DNA from 4 places in the Paenibacillus sp. FSL H7-689 genome. Region 2 is predicted to be linked to each of the others. Evidence: a T-box and tRNA genes for the amino acid it is inferred to sense, from the RefSeq annotation. Region 2 holds a T-box; the other regions hold tRNA genes.

Region 1 (2,209 bases), on a different contig from region 2:
GCGGGTATAATATGGCTCATTTCTCTAAATTCGTGCGTCCAGGCTACCTGCGAGTCGATGCAACGAAAAATCCGGATACGAACACATTTGTCTCAGCCTATAAAGGTGATAACAAAGTCGTCGTCGTGGCAATTAACCGTGGAACTTCAGCCACAAGCCAAAAATTCGTTCTGCAGAATGGTAATGCCTCTACTGTGTCCTCATGGATTACGGACAGCAGTCGAAACCTGGCAAGCGGAACCTCGCTTAACGTATCCAATGGAGCCTTCACGGCACAGCTCCCGCCTCAGAGCGTAACAACGTTTGTTGCCAACGTTACTGGCGGAAATAGCGGCGGGAATACAGGCAGTGGCACGACGTATGAAGCCGAGACCGGAACGTCACTTACGGAAGCTGCCATTGAAACAATCTACCCCGGTTACACTGGCTCCGGGTATGTTAACTTCAATGCGATGACTGGTTCAGCCATTCAATGGAACGGCATTAATAACACGACAACAGGTACCAAAAACGTAAAGTTTCGTTATGCGCTGGAAAGCGGCACTCGGAACCTCGACATTTTTGTGAACGGAACCAAAGTCATCAGCAACGAGCCCTTTCCCGCTACGGGAAGCTGGTCCACTTGGGTTGAAAAAACAATACAGGTCCCCATGAACACGGGGACCAATACATTGAAAGTGGTTACCACCGGATCGGAAGGACCGAATATTGACAGCGTTAATGTTACCGCAGCACAATAAACGTTCCGTATGGCTGATGGAAGACATTTGCTGTACGTGCAGCTAAGCACTAACCTCTTGAATACTCATCACTAAAGTTAGTGTTATATCAAAAAATGCAAAAAAAGACTCCTTAAGCGTTAGCTTAAGGAGTCTTTTTATTAGATGCGGTCGAGAGGACTCGAACCTCCACGGGGGTTAGCCCACACGGACCTGAACCGTGCGCGTCTGCCAATTCCGCCACGACCGCATATTGTATCTTCGTCATCCATATCGGCGACAAGAAATAATATATCATGCGTAATCTATCATGTCAACACTGAAAATAATAACAATAAAGCCCGAATCAGACGTCCATGTCGATTCGGGCCTTACCTTTAACTGTTGCTAATAGTTTGGTTCATTAATACGGAAGCATACTACAAATTACAGCTTGGAAGGCCAGTTGCCATACCATGCATAACCGCCTCTTCTTTCTTTATCAATATCACTTAATTTGTATTTAACTACCCCGTCACGACCAATAAAGATTGGTTTATCCGTTCCGATCTCATAGAAGCGTGCCCAAATTGGTGCAGCTTTGGAATCAGCGATAATTTTACTATCTCCATTAGCTCTTTCATACTTGTAACCCGTAATTTTCACTTTGTTAAACCAAGCCTCCGCTCCTTTAATGGATGCGGTAATTTTAGCGTTAGCAGGTCTGGTTTTCAGAAATTTAACAATCGTTACACTCTCTCCAGCTGTCAGCGATGGCACTTCGTAGATTCTTGCGCTCGCTGGTTTAAGAGAGCTGGAATCATGTTGTTGTCCCCATGCTGTCAGCTTACCACCTGAAACGACCTGTGTATTCAGAATCGCCTCCACACCTTTGGCAACTGAATTTTTACTGCGGTTAGCAAGTGTACTGTCGATAAATGAGAAATCACCTTTGCGTGCCGCTACTTCATCCAGCATGATCATTACATTAATCATGGCATCATCATTGTAAGTGATGTGCTTGTGGTATCCGGAGCTTTGGTAAACTTGTGGCCACCCGCCGTTTGAATACTGCATGTTGATCAAAAAGTTAATTCCTTTGATTGCAGCTGTGGAGTAACGCGGATCATTCGTCTTTTTAAATTCCTTCGCCAATCTTCTAATTTCTGAGTATGTAGCCTTGTTGTCTATCGTGGACTTTGCCCACTCTCCACTTGTCTGTTTATAATCTTTTCTCCAACCTCCATCCGGCAGCTGGTTCTTCAAAATATCAGAAATACTCGCTGTAGTACCCGACGCATCTGCAGCAGATACCGTCCCTACAGGGAGAACTGCCATTCCAACTGCTGAGAACACCATCGTACATGCCAGGACAAAAGTAATTATTTTCTTCGCTTTCAAATGTAACACTCTCCTATGTTCGTTTTTATAAATCTTCCACTTCTACTTTACCTATGATACGCGTCTCTAAACCTCCTTTATTTGTATTTATCGCATAATAAAATCAATTT
Region 2 (2,209 bases):
TGATATTCTTACCGACGGGGAAGAAGCCGGAATTACATTTTCAATCGATTATCCTGAATTGAGACGCTTGATTGAAGAAAAATCGGATGTGCTGGACGATGTAAAAGAACCTGTTCTTGTGAGTTGGGATCTGTGGGATGGCAATGTTCTAGTAGACAAAGGTCGTATCACAGCGATTATTGATTTTGAACGTTCACTGTGGGCAGATCCTCTGATGGAGCATTATTTCAGTCATTTTAACTATACACCCGGTTTTGTGAAAGGGTATGGGCATGAGATTACGACTGAAAGTGAGCTGAAAAGAAGAAGTCTCTATGACTTGTACTTTGATCTGGTGCTGCGCATTGAGTGCGCTTATCGTCAATATGATAATCAGGAACATGTGAATTGGACCATTCATAATCTGGAGGAAGGCATTGAGCGTTTTCGGTTATCCTGAACAGCAACGAGTATTATTGAACGGTACGAACCGTGTGACTTAAAAGGGTCATTATAACGTGTAATATTGACTTTGGGCTTGCTTTTTTATATAATGGTCCCGATATTGTATACATATTTCGATGATAAGGATCAGTAGTAATTCCTGTACATAACAGAGAGCCGGCGGTTGGTGCAAGCCGGTTGACAGTGATTTGCGAACTCGCCTTGGAGAAATGCGGTGATTACACCATTCTGTTTAACCTGCTTGTATAAAGCTTGGGTTCAGGAATGGAAATCCGCATCGGTTAACCGCCGTTACAGGTCCAAAGGGAGTGGATGACGAAGCACGTTCGTCCACTAACTAGGGTGGTACCACGGGAATTCAACCTCTCGTCCCTAGCGCTGCAAACGCTACGGGATGCTGAGGTTTTTTTGTTGCAATTAAAGCTAAAGTGAATAACCTGAAGGAGGAACAATAGATGAGTGAGAATAACCAGCCGAAACACGGCTATCAGCCACAAGTCATGGAAAAAAGTTGGCAGCAATATTGGGATGCAAATAAAACGTTTAAAACGGGTGAGGACCCTGCTAAACCGAAATTTTATGCACTGGATATGTTCCCTTATCCATCCGGTTCAGGTCTGCACGTAGGTCACCCGGAAGGATATACGGCAACGGATATCGTTTCCCGTTACAAACGTATGCGCGGTTACAACGTATTGCACCCAATGGGTTGGGATGCTTTCGGTCTGCCTGCTGAGCAACATGCACTGGATACAGGTGAACATCCACGAGATATTACATTCCGTAATATTGACAATTTCCGTCGCCAGATCAAATCGCTTGGTTTCTCCTATGACTGGGATCGTGAGATCAGCACAACGGACCCTGAATACTATAAATGGACGCAATGGATCTTTATTCAGCTGTACAACAAAGGTCTGGCTTATGTAGATGAAGTTGCAGTTAACTGGTGTGAAGCCCTTGGAACGGTACTTGCTAATGAAGAGGTTATTGATGGCAAGAGTGAACGCGGAGGACATCCGGTTGTACGCAAACCGATGCGTCAATGGGTTCTGAGAATTACCGAGTATGCAGAGCGTCTGTTGGAAGACCTGGAAGAGCTGGATTGGTCTGAAAGCATCAAGGATATGCAGCGCAACTGGATCGGTAAATCGACAGGGGCGGAAGTTGTATTTGCCATTGAGGGTCGCGAGGAAGTTATCAAGGTGTTCACTACCCGTGCGGACACATTGTTCGGTGCGAGCTTTGCAGTACTGGCTCCGGAACATGAGTTGGTAGAAGCAATTACAACCGATGACCAACGTGAAGCTATTCAGGCTTATCAGGAGCAGGCTTCTCGTAAGAGTGATCTGGAACGTACAGATTTGGCCAAAGACAAAACAGGTGTATTCACTGGCGCTTATGCAATCAACCCTGTTAATGGTGCAAAACTGCCGATCTGGATTGCTGATTACGTTCTTGCAGGTTACGGCACAGGTGCGGTTATGGCAGTTCCGGGTCATGATGCGCGTGATTGGGAATTTGCGAAGCAGTTCGGTCTGGATATCATCGAGGTTATTCAAGGTGGAGACGTTACACAAGAGGCATATTCGGGTGATGGCGCACATGTGAATTCCGATTTCTTGAACGGACTGAATAATGAAGAAGCGGTTGCCAAGATGATTGCTTGGTTGGAAGAGAACGGTAAAGGACAAGGGAAAGTGACCTATCGTCTGCGCGATTGGCTGTTCAGCCGTCAGCGTTACTGGGGTGAGCCAATCCCGAT
Region 3 (2,209 bases), on a different contig from region 2:
GGTTGCCGCGTGTTTTTTAATTTTTTTGAATGAAGGGGAGCAGGCATGAGGAGGAAGAGGATTAGGCCCTGTAGGCATGAAGTCCAGCTCCGAGCATATGGAAACTGGGGAAAAACGATTTCATGGACATCGAGGTTGGCTGTGCCAGTCCATCCGCAGCCGAGGCGCTGACGGTCTTCCATTCATTCTCCAGATCTGTGGCCAGGCGGACCATCAGATCCTTGGTTGTATCGTTGTTCAGGGGAATGACTTTGGAGGCTTCGGTTATGCAGGCATTCATGGCTGAATGCAGGTAACCAAGGACCGCCTCTTCGACCGGGATGTCGAGGTGGTGGTTAATCCAGGCATGAACAGTGGAGAGGCAGCCAACCGAATCGTATTTGGCAAAGATCTGTTCGAGCTGGCTGAATTCAATCCAGGGGTGCAGAGCGCGTGCGAGTCTGATCAATCGTTTACCCATGGCGGCAGCTTGTTCTCTGAGATCTCCAGGGGTTCGCTGAACATGGACAAGCTTGTCGATCAGAGCTATCCGCCATGTATCCTTGTGATCTGCTGCGGTATAGATGCCTTTGATGGCCATACCTTCAAGACGAACGATGCTCGGATGCAACTGACAACGCATGAATGATTCGAGATCTTCAGCATTACGAATGGTACCCTCCCTGATATGGATATCCATGCCGAAGGAATGGGTGAACCCTCCAACCTGAATAGAGGAATCAAGCAGTTTGACATAATCGAGCAGCTTATTCCCACGGTTCACAATCATTCGCCTCCTGTGTTCGTTAAATGTCACTTAAAGTGACATTTATATTCCTTTTTGTTTGCTTTATGTTTAAAAATCCGAATTATATGATAGTTATCATCCCATAAATGTCCGCTTTTTGTCAATAGTATCCGTGAAATTAATGGATTAAATCTGGAATTTAATATTTGTGTTATTTTATATAACTTATTGTGTTATTTATGTGGTGAAGTTCATGGAGGACTATATATAAGGAAGGACTATATATAAATGAATCAACAAGATCGGCTCTTACCGAAAAAGAGGGGATCAAATCTAATCATATGCAGTTCATGGGTAAAGATGACGAGATTATGCGATTTTTGATGAAAATGCCTAGCTGAAAAAGAAGTATTAAAAAATACTTTACTTTTAGTTCTGAACCCGGTATAATCAATTCTGTTGCCGATTATTTACGACATGCGGTCGTGGTGGAATGGCAGACACGCTATCTTGAGGGGGTAGTGGGCGTATGCCCGTGGAGGTTCGAGTCCTCTCGACCGCATCATATGAACGATTAAAAAGAAGCTTTCCATTAATGGGAAGCTTCTTTTTTTTGTCTTTTTCGAACAGTATGACATCTGGGTTGAAAAAAGGCCATCCATTACCGGAGGAATGTTGCTCTACCTTCCGGCTACGGGTGGCCTGTGTATTATTTTTGAAGTAAGTTCTTGATATCTTCTTCAATCTTGTCCGGTGTTGTTTTGGGAGCATAACGTTTAATGACCTGTCCGTTCTGATCCACGAGGAATTTGGTGAAATTCCATTTGATTGCTTTGGAGCCGAGCAGGCCAGGAGCCTCTGTGCTAAGGTGTTGGAAAAGAGGGTGAGCGCTTGAGCCGTTCACATCAATTTTCTCAAACATGGGGAAACTCACGCCATAATTCATCTGACAGAACTCGGCAATATCGTCGGAAGATCCTTTTTCCTGTGCAAACTGGTTGCTTGGGAAACCAAGCACTTCAAATGGAGCATCTTGAAACTTGTCTTGCAATTCTTGCAGACCTTTGAATTGAGGGGTAAGGCCGCATGAGCTTGCCGTATTCACAATCAGGAGCACTTTGTCACGGTAGTCGGACATTTCAACTTCTTGACCGCGAAGGGTATTCACTTTGTAATCGTAGACTGTCATCTAAATCGCCTCCATTTATTTACTCTTATATCTTCTATTATATTGGTTGCAATTAAATATTGCAAAACTAATATGGTGTTAAAAGAATCAAAACAGGCAAGTTGTGCAGAATACGTGAATGAATTGCGAAGTGATTTACGCCAGAGTGAGAATTAGATAGCCTTGAAGAGATAGATAGAGTATAACTTTGTTGTAAGCGTTATTATGGATAGGAATTGGCAAAAATCTGCCGATTTGGTGATCTGGGCGGACTTTACACCGACATGGCACGGGTGTATGATTCATAACGTAAT
Region 4 (2,209 bases), on a different contig from region 2:
TTGCAATATTATCCTTGGCGCTGGAATGTGGGACAGTCTGATTCTGGCAACACGCGATGAAGTGCACCATTTCACCAACAAACCCGCGTAGATAAAGGTCACGATAAGCTCCTGACATGGGAGATCCGGAAGGTGTATATACAGTATCTTGCTCCTCGAGAGATTTCCAGGGAAGGCTGGTCGAGCTTCGGGATTGATGAACAGTAAGTGTGTTGATCTCTTCAGCTGACGCAAATCCGTTGTCAAAGGTGACGAGTACACTTTCACTTTCCCGTGACCAAGCACTCATGCCGGTAAAATAAGCGCTGCCTACTACGTTATTCTCAAATACAAGGGAAATGCTTTGATTAATGTGTTCCCCATCCTTCACGGTTGTGCCTGTAACTCGTATTACTTCTCCGAATAAGTAACGCATCAGATCGACCATATGAATGGCAGCGAGCTTTATGAACTGTTCCTCATCCTTGCAAAATGGGGTACTGTCTACAGCGAATTTCATCTGGAATGAACGTACCTTACCTAGCGAACCACTATCAATTAGCTCCTTCAGCTTCATGTATATGGGGGCATAACGTTTCATAAAACCAACCATGACAACGACGCCAGCCTGCTCGGCAGCTTCTGCTACAGTGGCGGCTTCCGCTGCGTTCCATCCGAGCGGCTTATCCACGTATACATTCTTGCCAGCCCCAATGCATTCGAGAACAAGAGCGGTCTGATCTACAGGCTGGGCGACCACAACGACACCGTCACAAGTTTCCTGCTGTAACATAAGCTGAGCGTTATCATACGCTTGTCCGTTGCTGCCAAATCGCAGCAGAGCTGCTTCAGAGCGTTCCATACTGCGTGTGGCAATGGCCTGGATCTGCGCTCCGGCTTCAACAACAGAAGGGTAAATATTCGTGGATGCATGAAACCCTGCACCGATAAAGCACAGATGGGTTGTTTTCAAGGTGGATCTCTCCTTCATTTTTGCATTCTTATGGATGGTATATTTGTTGATTAATGCTACGATAGGGTGTTTGAAGTTGAGAAAAAAGGACATATGTCCTATTCTTGAATGAGTAAAAAAAGAAGTTGCATTTTTATTTTGGAGCATGTATACTCTGAATTACGGTAAAACAAGGAATTGTTTCACCGGAACGCTTTTCATCGATGGATGAGGAGATACATATTATGCGGTCGTGGCGGAATTGGCAGACGCGCACGGTTCAGGTCCGTGTGGGCTAACCCCCGTGGAGGTTCGAGTCCTCTCGACCGCATCTAACAAAAAAGGTTCGTGAGTTGCTCTAGGGCAATTCACGAACCTTTTTTTATTTTGTGGATCATTCGTGTGAAGCCTACATTTTGCTACCAGCATGCCAATGCTAATGTTGCCGCTGGCGCAGAATGACTGCCGTGATGATCCCGGCAATGGCTCCTGCAATACCAAATAGCGTTACACTGGCAACCACTTCAACCGACTGGAGACGAAACAAAAAAGCGATACCGCTGCCAAAAGTGGTTCCGGCGAGAAATCCGAGCGAAATTCCTAATTCTTTCGTTAATTTCATTGCTTCACCTACTTGGAAATGTGAGATATGGATTTGCAAATATTGGGTACAGGCAGTAAAGTGTGATCAGGAAAATCATCACATTTTATTTCCTTTTTTATCTTGTGGTTTTAACCCGTTAATTATGCATGATATCTCATATGGGAGGGTAAGAGCGAATGAATATGAACGAACGAATTGCAGCATGGAATGAGGAAGCACAGCAGTGTGCTTGCGGTCATCAACACAGAGTGGTGGATATGCTGATACATCTGGAAGCTGGTGCCATTCAGAGGTTACCGGGTTATTTGTCTGAGCAAGGATATCGTCAGGTGACGGTTGTTTATGATCGACATACGTTTCGGGCCGCCGGATCTGATGTGCTGAGTAGTATTCGCGAAGCGGGAATGCATGTGGATGAGATCGCTCTACCGGAGAATCGCACGGGGGATATCATTGCGGATGAAGCAGCTATTGTACAGGTCATGTTGGGTGTGAGACTCGAAAGTCAGGCTGTGATTGCGGTGGGTTCAGGTACCATTCATGATCTGGTGAGATTTGTTTGTTCCAAAATGAATAAGCCCTTTCTGTCGATACCGACAGCGGCTTCAGTAGATGGCTTTACCTCTGCGGGTGCACCCTTAATTGTAAGCGGAATCAAACAGACATTTCAGGCT

What was found. The T-box of region 2 lies ahead of leuS (leucine--tRNA ligase). A T-box ahead of a tRNA ligase gene usually reads a tRNA of that ligase, here a tRNA-Leu.
Region 1: it encodes a tRNA-Leu, which carries the amino acid that the T-box ahead of leuS (leucine--tRNA ligase) is inferred to sense. The anticodon was not compared.
Region 3: it encodes a tRNA-Leu, which carries the amino acid that the T-box ahead of leuS (leucine--tRNA ligase) is inferred to sense. The anticodon was not compared.
Region 4: it encodes a tRNA-Leu, which carries the amino acid that the T-box ahead of leuS (leucine--tRNA ligase) is inferred to sense. The anticodon was not compared.

Annotation. Positions count from the first base shown of each region.
Region 1 covers NZ_ASPU01000015.1:159,563-161,771, forward strand. Annotated here, with positions in the region: gene C170_RS11640 (carbohydrate-binding protein) at 1-740, shown strand, start outside; tRNA gene C170_RS11645 (tRNA-Leu) at 886-969, opposite strand; gene pelA (pectate lyase) at 1,146-2,099, opposite strand.
Region 2 covers NZ_ASPU01000055.1:102,980-105,188, reverse strand. Annotated here, with positions in the region: gene C170_RS24575 (phosphotransferase family protein) at 1-439, shown strand, start outside; T-box leader at 552-821, shown strand; gene leuS (leucine--tRNA ligase) at 900-2,209, shown strand, end outside.
Region 3 covers NZ_ASPU01000015.1:851,199-853,407, reverse strand. Annotated here, with positions in the region: gene C170_RS14955 (urease accessory protein UreF) at 62-763, opposite strand; tRNA gene C170_RS14950 (tRNA-Leu) at 1,207-1,289, shown strand; gene C170_RS14945 (glutathione peroxidase) at 1,437-1,916, opposite strand.
Region 4 covers NZ_ASPU01000015.1:245,941-248,149, reverse strand. Annotated here, with positions in the region: gene C170_RS12095 (Gfo/Idh/MocA family protein) at 1-952, opposite strand, end outside; tRNA gene C170_RS12090 (tRNA-Leu) at 1,179-1,262, shown strand; gene C170_RS12085 (hypothetical protein) at 1,368-1,553, opposite strand; gene C170_RS12080 (sn-glycerol-1-phosphate dehydrogenase) at 1,712-2,209, shown strand, end outside.